One region of the Streptomyces sp. NPDC048196 genome, then DNA from elsewhere that is predicted to be linked to it. Evidence: riboswitches for the same ligand, from Rfam matches in the RefSeq annotation. Region 1 holds a riboswitch; the other holds the start of a gene.
The links. A riboswitch is a leader RNA that binds a small molecule or an ion and turns the genes downstream of it on or off. The one in region 1 is predicted to bind S-adenosylmethionine.
Positions count from the first base shown of each region.

Region 2: another riboswitch for S-adenosylmethionine. It lies ahead of thrC (threonine synthase); the one in region 1 lies ahead of AB0E02_RS24230 (aminotransferase class V-fold PLP-dependent enzyme).

Region 1 covers NZ_JBEZMM010000027.1:30,955-38,439, forward strand. The annotation lists gene AB0E02_RS24220 (rhomboid family intramembrane serine protease) at 89-769, shown strand; gene AB0E02_RS24225 (Lrp/AsnC ligand binding domain-containing protein) at 766-1,047, shown strand; gene AB0E02_RS24230 (aminotransferase class V-fold PLP-dependent enzyme) at 1,970-3,394, opposite strand; SAM riboswitch class IV at 3,586-3,703, opposite strand; gene trpD (anthranilate phosphoribosyltransferase) at 3,796-4,860, opposite strand; gene AB0E02_RS24240 (ubiquinol-cytochrome c reductase cytochrome b subunit) at 5,002-6,639, opposite strand; gene AB0E02_RS24245 (Rieske 2Fe-2S domain-containing protein) at 6,636-7,485, opposite strand, start outside.
Region 2 covers NZ_JBEZMM010000034.1:15,642-23,126, forward strand. The annotation lists gene groL (chaperonin GroEL) at 1-1,110, opposite strand, end outside; gene AB0E02_RS27395 (cold-shock protein) at 1,483-1,686, opposite strand; gene AB0E02_RS27400 (MoaD/ThiS family protein) at 2,233-2,517, opposite strand; gene thrC (threonine synthase) at 2,573-3,865, opposite strand; SAM riboswitch class I at 3,883-4,027, opposite strand; gene AB0E02_RS27410 (glucosyl-3-phosphoglycerate synthase) at 4,214-5,176, shown strand; gene AB0E02_RS27415 (trehalose-6-phosphate synthase) at 5,224-6,666, shown strand; gene AB0E02_RS27420 (hypothetical protein) at 6,867-7,485, shown strand, end outside.

The DNA of each region.
Region 1 (7,485 bases):
CCGGCTCTTCTTCCGTACGCCGCGCTCCTCCGGCCCGCTCCCCCGCCCGCCGCATCCGGGCCGGGCCCTGGCCGCGGTGTGCTCCCGGCTGACGAACGTGCTGATCGCCCTGTGCTGTGCGGTCTTCGTGCTCGGCCCCGCCTCGGGCCTGAACCGGACGTACGGCACCGGCGACGCGCTGCTGCGGGCCCAGACCGCGTACTTCGAGCGGTGGGGCGTGGTCCCCGTGGAGCTGTGGAGCGGTTCCCTGCGGGCGCTGATCACCCCGCTCTCCGCGCTGTTCGTGCACGGCAGCTGGCTGCATCTGCTCGGCAACATGCTGTTTCTCTACGTCTTCGGCGGGATGGCCGAGGCGCGGATGGGCCGGCTGCCGTTCGCCGCCTTCTACCTCATCATCGGCTACCTGGCGCTGCACGGCTACGCGGCCGCGCACGCCGCCTCGGCCCAGACGCTGGTGGGAGCCTCCGGCTCGATCGCCGGCATTCTCGGTGCCTTCCTGTACCTCTTCCCCCGGGCCCGGGTCACCAGCGTCTTCCCCTTCCTCTTCTTCCTGCCGCTGCGCTTCCCCGCCTGGGTCGTCCTGCTGTTCTGGTTCTTCCTCCAATGGCAGGCCGCCCAGGACGACCCCAACGGCCCCGGCGTCGCCTACCTCGCCCACGTGATCGGCTTCGCCCTCGGCTTCCTCTACGCATGGCTGCGCTACCGGAGGGATAGTGTGGGGTCCACCAGCGGGAACGTCCGGGCGAATGAGGGAGAGAGCCAGCCGTGATCACGTCGATCGTGCTCATCAAGACCAGCGTGGACCAGATCCCGGAGATCGCCGAGAAGATCGCCGCGCTGGAAGGGGTCAGCGAGGTCTACTCCGTCACCGGCGCGCACGACCTGATCGCGATGGTCCGCGTCGCCAAGCACGACGACCTCGCGGACGTCATCCCCGGCCGCATCAGCAAGATCCCCGGCGTCGCCTCCACGGAGACGCACATCGCCTTCCGCACGTACTCCCAACACGACCTCGAGGCCGCCTTCGCGATCGGCCTCGACGCGTAGCGCTGCGCTTGGCCTGGGCCCCACGTACCTGGCCGTCCCGCCGCGGGGCGCTCGCTTGGCGGTGTCTCCCACGTAGCTGGTTTTCCCGCCACGGGGCTTGCTCGCCGTTGCGCGGTTTGCGGCGCCGCGCACGTAGCTGGCCGTCCCGCCGCGGGGCTCGCTCGCCGTTGCGCTCTGCGGCGCCCCGCACCTAGCTGGCTTTCCCGCCACGGGGCTTGCTCGCCGTTGCGCGCTTTGCGGCGCCGCGTACGTAGCTGGCTTTCCCGCCGCGGGGCTTGCTCGCCGTTGCGCGCTTTGCGGCGCCGCGCACGTAGCTGGCTTTCCCGGCGCGGGGCTTGCTCGCCGTTGCGCGCTTTGCGGCGCCGCGCACGTAGCTGGCTTTCCCGCCGCGGGGCTTGCTCGCCGTTGCGCCTGGCGGCGGGCGTGGTGTTTTCGGGTGCGGTGACAGCCCTACAGACTTCGTCCTCCGGTCTGTCCCCTCCCGTTGGTGGGGGGGTTGGGAGGCCGGTGGGGGTGGGCGTCGTTGTTCCGGGTGCCCGGTGCACTTTCGCGTCGTGGGGTGGGGTGGGTGTCGGGAATACCTCCCCTGCCCGTCGAGTTGAGGCCCTGCAAGGGGCGCTCGCGACCCCTACGGGATCTGTTCGACCGTCCCCTACGGGTCCCAAGGGCCCCTTGCACCCCCAACGCCCGCCCCCACCCACCGCATTCCCATCCCCCAACGGGAGGGGACGGGCCGGAGGGGCCTTGTTCGTGGACGTAAAGCGACAGCAGTCCACGAACAAGGCCCCGGAGGTCCGTCACCGCACCCACAACAAACCCAGCCCGCCGCAGGCGCAACGGCGAACAACACCCGCGGCGGGAAAGACGAGTACGTGCGGGGGCGCCGCAAAGCGCAACGGCGGGACAGCCAGGTACGTGGGGATCAGACGGCGTCAGCCGGCACGCAACGGCCGTTTTCCGTGCGGTAGTTCCAGCGGGCGCCGTCGGAGACGAGTTCCTTGACCGCGTGCAGGAAGCGGTCGACGTGCTCGTCGGGGGTGCCGGCGCCGAAGGAGACCCGGATGGCGTTGAGGGACCTCTGGCCGGGGGCGGCCTCGGGGGCGCCGCACTCGCCGGGGTCCTGCGGGTCGGTGCCCAGCAGGGTGCGGACGAGCGGGTGCGCGCAGAAGAGGCCGTCGCGGACGCCGATGCCGTACTCGGCGGAGAGCGCCGCCGCGAAGTGGGAGCTGTTCCAGCCGTCCACCACGAAGGAGAGCACGCCGACGCGCGGGGCGTCGTCGCCGAAGAGGGACAGCACGCGCACCTCGGGGACCTCTGCCAGCCCCGCGCGGACCCGGGCGATCAGTTCCTGTTCGCGGGCGACGAGCGTGTCGAAGCCCGCCTCGGTGAGCGCCTTGCAGGCGGAGGCGATGGCGTAGGCGCCGATGACGTTGGGCGAGCCGGCCTCGTGCCGGGCGGCCGTGGTGTGCCACTCGACGTCGACGCCGCCGTCCGTACGGCGCGAGACCGTGCGGCTGGCGCCGCCGCCCGCCAGGTACGGGTCGGCGGCCTGGAGCCAGTCGGCGCGGCCGGCCAGGACGCCGGCGCCGAACGGCGCGTACAGCTTGTGGCCGGAGAAGGCGACCCAGTCGACGTCCAGTTCGGCGAGGTCGACGGGGTGGTGCGGGGCGAGCTGCGCGGCGTCGAGGACGATCCGGGCACCGTGCGCATGCGCCGCGGCGGCCAGTTCGCGGACCGGCCACAGCTCGCCGGTGACGTTGGAGGCGCCGGTGACGCAGACCAGGGCCGGGCTGCTCCGCTGCGCTCCGCCTCCGCTCTTCACCGAGTCCCCGGAAGCGGAGCAGGGCTCGCGGTCGGCGAGGGCGCGCTCCAGGGTCGCGACGGCCTGCTCCGGGGTGCGCGGGGCGTCGAGGTAGGTGACCGTCAGGTCGGCGCGCTGTTCCCACGGCAGCAGCGAGGCGTGGTGCTCGGTCTCGAAGACGAACACCCGGGTGTTCTGCGGGAGTACGGCGGCGAGCAGATTGAGCGAGTCGGTGGTGGAGCGGGTGAGAACGACCTGGTCGTCGGGGCGGCAGCCGAGGAATTCGGCGATCGTGCGGCGGCTGTTCTCGAAGAGGTCGGTGGAGAGCTGCGAGAGGTATCCGGCGCCGCGGTGCACGCTGCCGTAGTAGGGGGCGTAGGCGGCCACGTCGTCCCAGACCCGCTGCAGTGCCGGGGCGCTGGCGGCGTAGTCCAGCGCGGCGTAGTCGACCTCGCCGCCGGTCACGAGCGGAACGAGGACGTCCCGGCCGAGGACCGGCAGCGGGGCACAGACGGAACGGTCGGCGGCAACGGCGGAAACGGACATGGCGAACTCCCGTAAGGCGTAAGCGAATTCGCTGCGAGGAAGGGGCGCGTGCGGCGCTTTCGGGTGTGCGCGAGCGCGCGGCGCGGGGCGCAGCGTGAAAGGAAAAAGGGTGCGGAAAAGGGGCCGTTGAGCCCTATCGCATTCGCTGATTCACGGAAGTTCTCCCTCGGGGACCAGGATCCCTGGCGAGGGATCCGCGCTTGCCGCAGACCTCGCTGCCTGCGGCCTGGTCATCACCCGGGGCACCCCGCCACGGAAGGAGGGTTGCCGGACAGCGGGCCGGGGCCTGTGTCGCTGTCACTCGTGACCTGCGCAGCATCATGCCACAAGAGCATTTGGCCGCAAGGGCTCAGTCCATATGACGGACCGAGCCCTGCGTCACACCCTGCGTCACCGGCCGCTCAGGCGTTGCTGGCGGCCACCCAGCGCTCCAGCGCCCGCTTGGCCGCGCCCGAGTCGATCGACGCGGCGGCCTGCTCGATGCCGAGGCGGATGCGGTCGCTCAGCGGGGCGTCCGACGGCTCCAGCGCGACGAGCGCGGCCGCGGAGTTCAGCAGCACCGCGTCGCGTACCGGGCCGGTCTCGCCGTCCAGCAGCCGGCGGGCGACGTCCGCGTTGTACGAGGCGTCCGCGCCGCGCAGCGCCTCGACGGGGACGAGCGGGATGCCGACGTCGCGGGGGTCGAAGGACTCCTCGCGGACCGTGCCGTCCCGCACGATCCAGACCCGGGAGGTGGCCGTCGTGGTCAGTTCGTCGAGGCCGTCGTCGCCGCGGAAGACCAGGGCGGACGAACCGCGCTCGGCGAGCACGCCGGCCAGGATGGGCGCCATGCGGGCGTCCGCGACGCCGGTCGCCTGGGCCTTGACCCGGGCGGGGTTGGTCAGCGGGCCGAGCACGTTGAACGTGGTGCGGATGCCGAGCTGGCCGCGGGCGTTGGCGACGTGCCGGAGGGAGGGGTGGAACTTCACCGCGAAGCAGAAGGTGATGCCGGCCTCCTGGGCCACCTCGGTGACCCGCTGGGGGGTGAGGTCGAGGTTGACGCCGAGCTTCTCCAGGACGTCGGAGGCGCCGCTGGCGGAGGACGCGGCGCGGTTGCCGTGCTTGACGACCTTGGCTCCGGTGCCGGCCACGACGATCGAGGACATCGTGGAGATGTTGACGGTCTTGGCGCCGTCGCCGCCGGTGCCGACGATGTCGACGCTGGGGCCCGGGACCTCGATCAGCCGGGCGTGTGCGTACATCGTCCGGACCAGGCCGGAGATCTCCGCGACGGTCTCGCCCTTGGCGCGCAGGGCCACCGCGAAGCCGGCGATCTGGGCGTCGCTGGCCTCGCCCCGCATGATCTTGTCCATCGCCCAGGCGGTGTCGTCGGCGGTGAGGTCGCGGCCGTCGAGCAGGGCGTTCAGGATGCCCGGCCAGGTGTGGGCCGCCACGCTGTCGCCGCCTACCGGGGTCACAACGTTCATGGTCCACGCTCCTGGTCTGTGTCCTGCTTATGCCGTCACCCTATCGAGAGGGGCGATATGCCGGAGGGCCCCGTCCGGTGCTCGGAACGGGGCCCTCTGGGTGGCGTACTACCTACGGTGCGCTACGAGGCGCGCAAGGGATCAGTGGTGGCCGTGGCCGCTGGTGATCTCCTGGTACTCCTCGACCGTGGGCTTGGGGATGACGTTGTCCTCGCCGTAGTAGCTCTTGGAGAGCTTGGCGCGGAGCTTCTGCGACCGCTTGATCTTGCGGCGGACGCCGTTCTCGTCGACCTCCGGGCCCAGCTCCAGCGGCTCGGGCTGCTCGTGCTGGGTCAGGAAGTGCAGCTGCTCCTGGTCGAGCGGCTCGTGGACCTCGATGAACTCGCCGTGCGGCAGGCGCTTGATGATGCCGGACTCGCGGCCGTGCAGCACCTTGTCCTTGTCGCGCCGCTGCAGACCCAGGCAGATCCGCTTGGTGGCGATGAAGCCCAGCACCGGCCCGACGAAGAACGCGATCCGGACGAACCAGGTGATCGAGTTGATCGACAGGTGGAAGTGGGTCGCCCACAGGTCGTTGCCGCCACCGATCAGCATCACGAAGTACGCGATCAGCCAGGCCACACCGAAGCCGGTGCGGGTGGGCACGTTGCGCGGGCGGTCCAGGATGTGGTGCTCGCGCTTGTCACCGCGGACCCAGGACTCGACGAACGGGTAGACCGCGATGGCGACCAGGACGAGCGGGAAGAGGAGGATCGGGATCAGCACACCGAAGTTGACGGTGTGGCCCCAGAAGTTCCACTCCCAGCCCGGCATGACACGGACCAGGCCCTCGGCGAAGCCCATGTACCAGTCCGGCTGCGCACCAGTGGAGACCTGGTCCGGCCGGTACGGCCCTATGGCCCACACGGGGTTGATGCTGGCGACCGCGGCGATCACCGAGATCACGCCGAAGACCAGGAAGAAGAAGCCTCCGGCCTTGGCCATGTAGACCGGCAGCAGCGGCATGCCGACGACGTTGGTGTTGGTCTTGCCGGCACCCGGGAACTGCGTGTGCTTGTGGTAGAAGACCAGGATCAGGTGCGCCACCAGCAGGCCGAGCATGATGCCCGGAAGCAGCAGCACGTGCACCGTGAAGAACCGCGGGATGATGTCGTGCCCGGGGAACTCGCCGCCGAAGATGAACATCTGCAGGTACGAACCGACCAGCGGCATCGCCAGGATGACGCCCTCGATGAACCGCACACCGGTGCCGGAGAGCAGGTCGTCGGGGAGCGAGTAGCCGGTGAAGCCGGTGAACATGCCGAGCACCAGCAGCAGGAAGCCGAACAGCCAGTTGACCTCGCGCGGCTTGCGGAAGGCGCCGGTGAAGAACACCCGCATCATGTGGACCATCATCGCGGCCAGGAAGACCAGCGCCGCCCAGTGGTGGATCTGGCGGATGAGCAGACCACCCCGGACGTCGAAGCTGATGTCCAGCGTCGACTCGAAGGCCTGGGTCATCCGGATCCCCTGCATGGGCACGTAGGAACCGTGGTAGGTCACCTCGGCCATGCTCGGGTGGAAGAACAGCGTCAGGTAGACACCGGTCAGGATGATGATGATGAAGCTGTAGAGCGCGACCTCACCCAGCATGAAGGACCAGTGGTCCGGGAAGATCTTGCGCATGTTGGACTTGGCGAGGCTGTAGATGCCCAGCCGGCCGTCCGCCCAGTCGGCGATCCGCTCGCCCCGCGGCGCCTGGCCGCGGCGCGTGGTGGTCGCGCTTGTCTCGTTACTCATCCGCGCTCCCAGAAGCTCGGGCCGACGGGCTCCTCGAAACCGCTGGCGGCCTCCAGGAAGCCGTCCTTCACCGTGATGTGCAGCTGCGGCAGGGCGTGTCCGGCCGGACCGAAGATCACCCGACCGCCGTCGGAGAGGTCGAACGTCGACTGGTGGCAGGGGCAGAGCACGTGGTGCGTCTGCTGCTCGTACAGGCTGATCGGGCAACCCACGTGGGTGCAGATCTTCGAGTAGGCCACGATGCCCTCGTGGGACCACGCGAGTTCCTGCTTGTCCTTGATGTTCTGCGGCTGGATCCGCACGAGCATCAGGGCGTCCTTGGCGATCTTCTCGTTGAAGTCCTCCTGGTCCTCCTCCAGGCCCTCGGGCTTGGCGAAGGTCAGGGAGCCGACCGCGATGTCCTCGGGACGCAGCGGGAGGTTGGTGGACTGGTTGACCAGGCGGACGCCCCTCTTCCAGTTCGTCGTGCGCAGCTTCGTGCCGGGCAGCGGCCCGAGGTCACGCAGCAGGACGACACCGGAGAGCGGCACCAGGGCCAGCGCACCGAACATCGTGTTGCGGATCAGCTTGCGGCGGCCGAATCCCGACTCCTCGGCGCCCACCTTGAAGTCCGCCAGGACCTTGGCCTTGACCTCGGGGCTGGCCTCGATCGGGTGGCGGTCGTCGGCGACCTCCACGTCCGACATCAGCGTGCGGGCCCAGTGGACCGCGCCGGCGCCGATGCAGAACAGGGCGGCACCCAGCGTCAGGCCGAGCGCGAAGTTCAGCGCGCTGATGTGGCCGATCGGCCAGATGTAGACGATCTTGTCGATCGGGATGGCCACGTAGGCGGCGATGAAGGCCACC
Region 2 (7,485 bases), on a different contig from region 1:
CAGCTTCGCCAGACGCTCCTGGAGCTTCTCGCGGTCGTAGTCCGAGTCGCTGTTCTCGATCTCGGCGCGGATCTGGTTGACCCGGCCCTGGACCTGCTCGCTGTCACCGGCACCGTCGACGATGGTGGTCTCGTCCTTGGTGATGACGACCTTGCGGGCGCGGCCGAGCAGGTCGAGACCGGCGTTCTCGAGCTTGAGGCCGACCTCCTCGGAGATGACGGTGCCACCGGTGAGGATGGCGATGTCGCCGAGCATGGCCTTGCGGCGGTCACCGAAGCCCGGGGCCTTGACGGCGACGGACTTGAAGGTGCCACGGATCTTGTTGACGACCAGGGTCGACAGGGCCTCGCCCTCGACGTCCTCGGCGATGATCAGCAGCGGCTTGCCGGACTGCATGACCTTCTCCAGGAGCGGCAGCAGGTCCTTCACGTTGCCGATCTTGGAGTTGACGATGAGGATGTACGGGTCGTCGAGCGACGCCTCCATACGCTCCATGTCGGTGGCGAAGTACGCCGAGATGTAGCCCTTGTCGAAGCGCATACCCTCGGTGAGCTCCAGCTCCAGACCGAAGGTCTGGGACTCCTCGACGGTGATGACGCCTTCCTTGCCGACCTTGTCCATGGCCTCGGCGATGAGCTCGCCGATCTGGGTGTCGGCGGCGGAGATGGAGGCGGTGGAGGCGATCTGCTCCTTGGTCTCCACGTCCTTCGCCTGCTCCAGCAGGGCGGCGGAGACGGCCTCGACGGCCTTCTCGATGCCGCGCTTCAGGGCCATCGGGTTGGCGCCGGCGGCGACGTTGCGCAGGCCCTCGCGGACCAGGGCCTGGGCCAGGACGGTCGCGGTCGTCGTGCCGTCACCGGCGACGTCGTCCGTCTTCTTCGCGACCTCCTTGACCAGCTCGGCGCCGATCTTCTCGTACGGGTCCTCGAGCTCGATCTCCTTGGCGATGGACACACCATCGTTGGTGATCGTGGGGGCGCCCCACTTCTTCTCGAGGACGACGTTGCGGCCCTTGGGGCCGAGGGTGACCTTGACGGCGTCGGCGAGCTGGTTCATCCCGCGCTCGAGACCGCGCCGTGCCTCCTCGTCGAACGCGATGATCTTGGCCATGTGAAGTGGTCCTCCCGGACTGGGGTGGATTGCTCCGGACCGCGCTGGCGCCCGCGACGGACGACCTGCAGACCTGCTGTGGTTCCTTGCCCCACCCGGCCTGCGGGCCTCACCGACCCGGTCCTTCATTGTCACTCTCACTCGGAGAGTGCTAACGCCAATGATTAGCACTCGGGGCAGTCGAGTGCAAGCCGCCCGATAGGGCGTCGTTGGGGGGTGGTGGTCGGGCGACGGGTGGGCGCAAGCCGTTCAGAGCGTGGCCACCCATCGAGGGGGGCGGCCGGGAGGCCCGTCCGTCGTTCGAGGTGCAAGCAGAAGGCCCGTACCCCTTCAGGGGTACGGGCCTTCACAACGCAGCAGTCGGTCGGCGCCTCAGCCGGCCACCCGGACCATGTCCGCCTGCGGCCCCTTCTGGCCCTGCGAGATCTCGAACTCGACCCGCTGGCCCTCCTCAAGGGTGCGGTAGCCGTCCATCTGGATCGCGCTGTAGTGGACGAATACATCCGCACCACCGTCGACCGCGATGAAGCCGTACCCCTTCTCCGCGTTGAACCACTTGACGGTGCCCTGAGCCATGCCTAACTCCCCTATTACTGGCCCTTGCGCAGGACCGCACTCCGCGGACCCGGGTCAGACCTCACCCCGCGAAAGGCCCGTGGGGTGTGCGCCGGAACGCGTCGACCGCCGCTGAATGTATCTGGACCGATGCCCAGCGCAACAGGTCAATCGGACGAGAATTCTGGCGCCGGAGAATCGGCTATATGCGGCGAAATCGCGATTCTCCCGGGCGAGTCGGGCCGGGCATAGACGTGCCTAACCGACAAATGCCGCACACACTTTGAGCACAACTCAGCACGGTTTCTTATGCGCTCGGCATACCCCGGGACATATACAGCGAGGAGATCGCCACAATGCTATCCCCTTTCACGAAACGGAATTGCCCCGTCCGATTTCGATGGACGGGGCAATTCCGGTCAAGCGGGGGAAGAGATGGCGCAAATCCGCGCCCGTTCGATCAACGTCCGGATGACGCCGCGCGTCAGGGGGACGCGCGACGTAAGACCGAACGGAAGGTCAGCAGCCGCCCACCCGTCGCCCGACCACCGCCCCGGCAGGACGGGGCTACGCCCCGGCACCCCCTGCCACCGCGGGAATGATCGAGACGCCCGCGCCCTCCGGCGTCGGCGTCTCAAGGCCCTGCTCGAAGCGGACGTCGTCATCGTTGACGTAGACGTTCACGAAGCGCCGCAGCTTGCCGGCGTCGTCGAGCACCCGGGCCGCGATGCCCTGGTGGTTCTTCTCCAGGTCGGCGATCACCTCGGAGAGGGTCGTACCCTCGGCGGTGACCTCGGCCTCGCCGCCGGTGTACGTGCGGAGGATGGTGGGGATGCGGACCTTGACGCTCATGGTTCTGCCTTCCGGACAGGGATTACGGAGTACGGGTGCGAAGGGCGGCGCGGGCTCAGCCGGCCAGGCCGGCCGCGCGGAACGCATCCAGGTTCGGACGGATCGTGGCCGTGGGCCCGGTGGTCGGCGCGACCGCGTCCAGTGTCTTCAGACCGTCACCCGTGTTGAGGACAACGGTGGTCAGCGCCGGGTCGAGCAGACCCTCCTCGATGAGCTTCTTGGTCACGCCGACGGTCACGCCGCCCGCGGTCTCCGCGAAGATGCCCTCCGTACGCGCCAGCAGCTTGATCGCGTCCACGACCTGCTCGTCGTTGACGTCCTCCACCGCACCGCCCGTCCGGCGCGCGATGTCCAGCACGTACGGGCCGTCCGCCGGGTTGCCGATCGCCAGCGACTTGGCGATGGTGTTCGGCTTCTGCGGGCGCACGACGTCGTGCCCGGCCTTGAAGGCCGTCGACACCGGCGAGCAGCCCTCCGCCTGGGCGCCGAAGATCTTGTACGGCCTGTCCTCGACCAGTCCGAGGGCGATCAGCTCCTTGAGACCCTTGTCGATCTTCGTCAGCTGGGAGCCGGACGCGATCGGGATGACGATCTGGTCCGGCAGCCGCCAGCCGAGCTGCTCGCAGATCTCGTACGCCAGCGTCTTGGAGCCCTCGCCGTAGTACGGCCGCAGGTTGACGTTGACGAAGCCCCAGCCCTCGCCGAGCGGGTCGCCGATGAGCTCCGAGCAGAAGCGGTTGACGTCGTCGTAATTGCCCTCGATGCCGACCAGGTCACCGCCGTAGACCGCGGCCATGACGACCTTGCCGGCCTCCAGGTCGTGCGGGATGAAGACGCAGGACTTGAAGCCCGCGCGGCGCGCCGCGGCGCCGACCGCACCGGCGAGGTTGCCGGTCGAGGAGCAGGACAGGGTCGTGAAGCCGAAGGCGCGGGCGGCCTCGACGGCGATCGCGACGACCCGGTCCTTGAAGGAGTGGGTCGGGTTGCCGGAGTCGTCCTTGACGTACAGGCCGCCGGTGACGCCGAGCTCGGCGGCGAGCCGGTCGGCCTTGACGAGCTTGGTGAAGCCGGGGTTGAGGTTCGGCTTCTCGGCCACGTCGACGGGGACCGGGAGCAGCGGGGCGTAGCGCCAGATGTTGTCCGGGCCGGCCTCGATCTGCTTCCTCAGGGCCTCAGGGTCGCCGCTCGGCAGGTCGTAGGCGACTTCGAGCGGCCCGAAACAGCTGGCACAGGCGAAGATCGGACCGAGCTCGAAGCGCTCACCGCACTCCCGGCAGGACAGCGCGACGGCGGGGCCCAGAGCGACGGGGGTGGCGTTCGTGGCGGTTTCGGTGGTTTGCACAGCCATGGAGGCGAGGCCCTTTCTCCTCATCTTCCTCGCGGCGCATCTCGCCACGAGACGGATTTGGCACCTTCCCTAGCCGGGAGCCTCGCGCGCTGCACGCGGAGACCGACTGGAGGGTTGCCGGGGCTTCAACGGGCCGTATCCCTCTGCCCCTCTGGATGAGCGGTATGGCGCTGGGCCGAAACCCAGGCGTTTGTCGCGTGGCGACCCCGACATGCGAGGGTCATCCGCGTTGTTCAAGACTGTAACCGAAGGCACTGACAGTTGAGATAGTCGTCCGAACCGCGAGATGGATCACACGATGGATCACATACCGACCGCTGCACCGGCGGCCACCGAGGAGTCGTAGACGTGCTGGAAGAGGTGGAGCGCTGGCTGCGCAGCCGCTCCTGGTCGGCTGCCGATCGCCCATTGGAGCAGCTGCTGGCGGCCAAGCGCCAGACGGGCCGGACGGTCAGTGTCGTGCTGCCCGCGCTGGACGAGGAGGCCACGGTCGGCGCGATCGTGGCGACGATCCGTGCCGAGCTGATGACCGGCGCCGTCCCGCTGGTCGACGAGCTGGTGGTGCTGGATTCCGGTTCCACCGACCGGACGGCCGAGGTCGCGGCGGCGGCCGGCGCCAAGGTCGTCCACCGTGACGCGGTGCTGCCGCGGATCCCCGCCGTCCCCGGCAAGGGCGAGGTGCTGTGGCGCTCGCTCCTCGCGACCACCGGCGACATCATCTGCTTCGTCGACGCCGACCTGCGCGAGTTCTCCGCGACCTTCGTCTCCGGCATCGTCGGCCCGCTGCTGACCGATCCGGACCTGCAGTTCGTCAAGGCGATGTACGACCGCCCGCTGGAGACCGGGGGCGAGGGCGCGGGGCCGGGCCAGGGCGGCCGGGTCACCGAACTCGTCGCCCGTCCGCTGCTCAACCTCCACTGGCCGCAGCTGGCCGGTTTCGTCCAGCCGCTGGGCGGCGAGTACGCGGCCCGCCGGGCCCTGCTGGAGCGGCTGCCCTTCCCGGTCGGCTACGGCGTCGAGCTGGGTCTGCTCGTCGACGCGCTGCACACCGTCGGCCTAGACGCCCTCGCCCAGGTGGACGTCGGCGTACGCAGGCACCGCCATCAGGACGGCCAGGCCCTCGGCCGGATGGCCGCCGCGATCTACCGCACCGCCCAACTCCGGCTGGCCCGCGGCCACTTGGTGCGGCCCCGGCTCACCCAGTTCGACCGCGGCGAGGCGGGTTTCGTGCCCCGCACCACGGACGTGGACACCGAGGAACGGCCGCCCATGGCCGACATCCCGGAATACGCGGCCAGGCGGGCGGCCTGACCCGCGTCGCACGTTTGCACGGATCTGTCACTGGTTAATCTCGCGACATGGTCTCCGAGCGCAGTGTGGTGAACGCAGGTGCCGAGGTTCTCGTCGCGTCCAATCGCGGACCGGTCTCGTACGCCCTGGGCGAGGACGGGGCGCTGACCGCGAAGCGGGGCGGGGGCGGGCTGGTGTCGGGGCTGTCGGCGATCGGTCCCGAGACTGACGCGGTGTGGGTGTGTGCCGCGCTCGGCGACGGCGACCGGGAGGCCGCGCGGCGGACCGGGGGCGGGCTGGACCCGGCCGACACCGGTGGACAGCGCGTCCGCATGCTGGACATCCCGGCCCATGTGCACGCCGACGCCTACAACGGCATCGCCAATTCGGTGCTGTGGTTCGTCCACCACATGCTCTACCAGACGCCGCTGGAGCCGGTCTTCGACGCGGAGTTCCGGCGGCAGTGGGGGGCGTACGAGGCGTACAACCACGCCTTCGCGCAGGCACTCGCCGACGAGGCGGGCCGGGACGCGGCGGTACTGGTGCAGGACTACCACCTGGCGCTGGTGCCGGGGATGCTGCGGGCGCTGCGGCCGGACCTGAAGATCGCGCACTTCTCGCACACCCCCTGGGCGCCGCCGGAGTACTTCCGGATGCTGCCGGACGGGATCGCCGAGCAGCTGCTGCGCGGGATGACGGGCGCCGACCAGCTGGGGTTCCTGACGCACCGCTGGGCGGACGCGTTCAGTGCGTGCTGCGCCGAGGTGCTGGGCGGCACCGGCGGCACCCGGCTCGGGGTGTACGGGCTGGGGGCGGACGCCGGGTTCCTGCGGGAGCGGTCGCGGCGGGCGGACGTGGACGAGCGGCTGGCGGCGCTGCGCGAGCAGATCGGCACCGGCCCGGACGGGGCGGCGCGCCGGAGCATCGTGCGGGTGGACCGCACGGAGCTGTCGAAGAACATCGTGCGCGGGCTGCTGGCGTACCGGGAGCTGCTGGTGGACCGGCCGGAGTGGCGGGAGCGGGTGGTGCACGTGGCCTTCGCGTACCCGTCGCGGCAGGACCTGGCGGTGTACCGGGAGTACACCGCGGAGGTGGGGCGGCTGGCCGAGGAGATCAACGCCGAGTTCGGCACGGCGGACTGGCGGCCGGTGGTGCTGCACGTGAAGGACGACTTCGCGCGGTCGCTGGCGGCGTACCGGCTGGCGGACGTGGCGCTGGTCAATCCGATCCGGGACGGGATGAACCTGGTCGCGAAGGAGATCCCGGTGGTGTCCGAGGAGGGCTGCGCGCTGGTGCTGTCGCGGGAGGCCGGCGCCCACGAGGAGTTGGGGGCCGCGGCGCTGACGGTCAATCCGTACGACGTGGGCGGTACGGCGCGGGCGCTGCACGAGGCGCTGTCGATGAAGGCCGGGGAGCGGGCGGAGCGCACCGAGCGGCTGGCCGCGGCGGCCACCGCGCTGCCGCCGGCCCGGTGGTTCCTGGACCAGTTGCAGTCGTTGCGGGAGGGGTGATCCGGGCGGCGCTGGGCGCGGCGGGGAGCGGGATCGGGCGCAGCGGGAGGCGGGGCCGGGCGCAGTGGGGAAGCGGGGCCGGGCGCAGTGGAGAAGCGAGCCGGGCGCAGTGGGGAAGCGGGGCCGGGCGCAGCGGGAAGGTGGGGCAGGGAAGCCGGGGCGCGGGCTGTTCCGGGCCGCGGTGGGGTAGTTCTTTCTCCATGCCGAACTCCGCGCGTGCCCTGCCGTCTTCCGTCCGTACGTCCACGATGGCGGCCGTCGCCGTGCTGGCCCTCGCGGCCGGCGGGTGTTCGTCCGCCCGGACCCATCCCGACGCCAAGGAGGGTTCGGGCAGTTCGGGGGCGTCGTCCCCCGCCTCGCCCTCGGGGGCGATAGCCGTGGGGCCGGGCCCCCAGGGTGCGTACACCGTGCAGCGGCAGCCCGCCCCCGGTACCTGCCACGTCCGCCACACCGCCGGCAAGCAGCCGCTGCCGGACCCGAGGTGCACGCCGGGCGCGACGAACCCCAAGGTGACCGCGGCGACCCTCAGTTCGACAATCTGCCGGAGCGGCTACACCAAGGACATCCGGCCCCCGGTGAACATCACCGGCCGGGAGAAGCAGGCCAACGCCGCGTCGTACGGCTACACCGGCCCGTTGCACGACGCCGAGTACGACCACCTCATCAGCCTCCAGCTGGGCGGCGATCCCAACGATCCGCGCAACCTCTGGGTCGAGCCGCCGTCACCCGGGCACCGGCCGGGCGCCGGCCCCAACAACCCCAAGGACGTGGTGGAGAACCGCCTCAAGGCCGCGATCTGCGCGGGCAAGGCCGACCTGA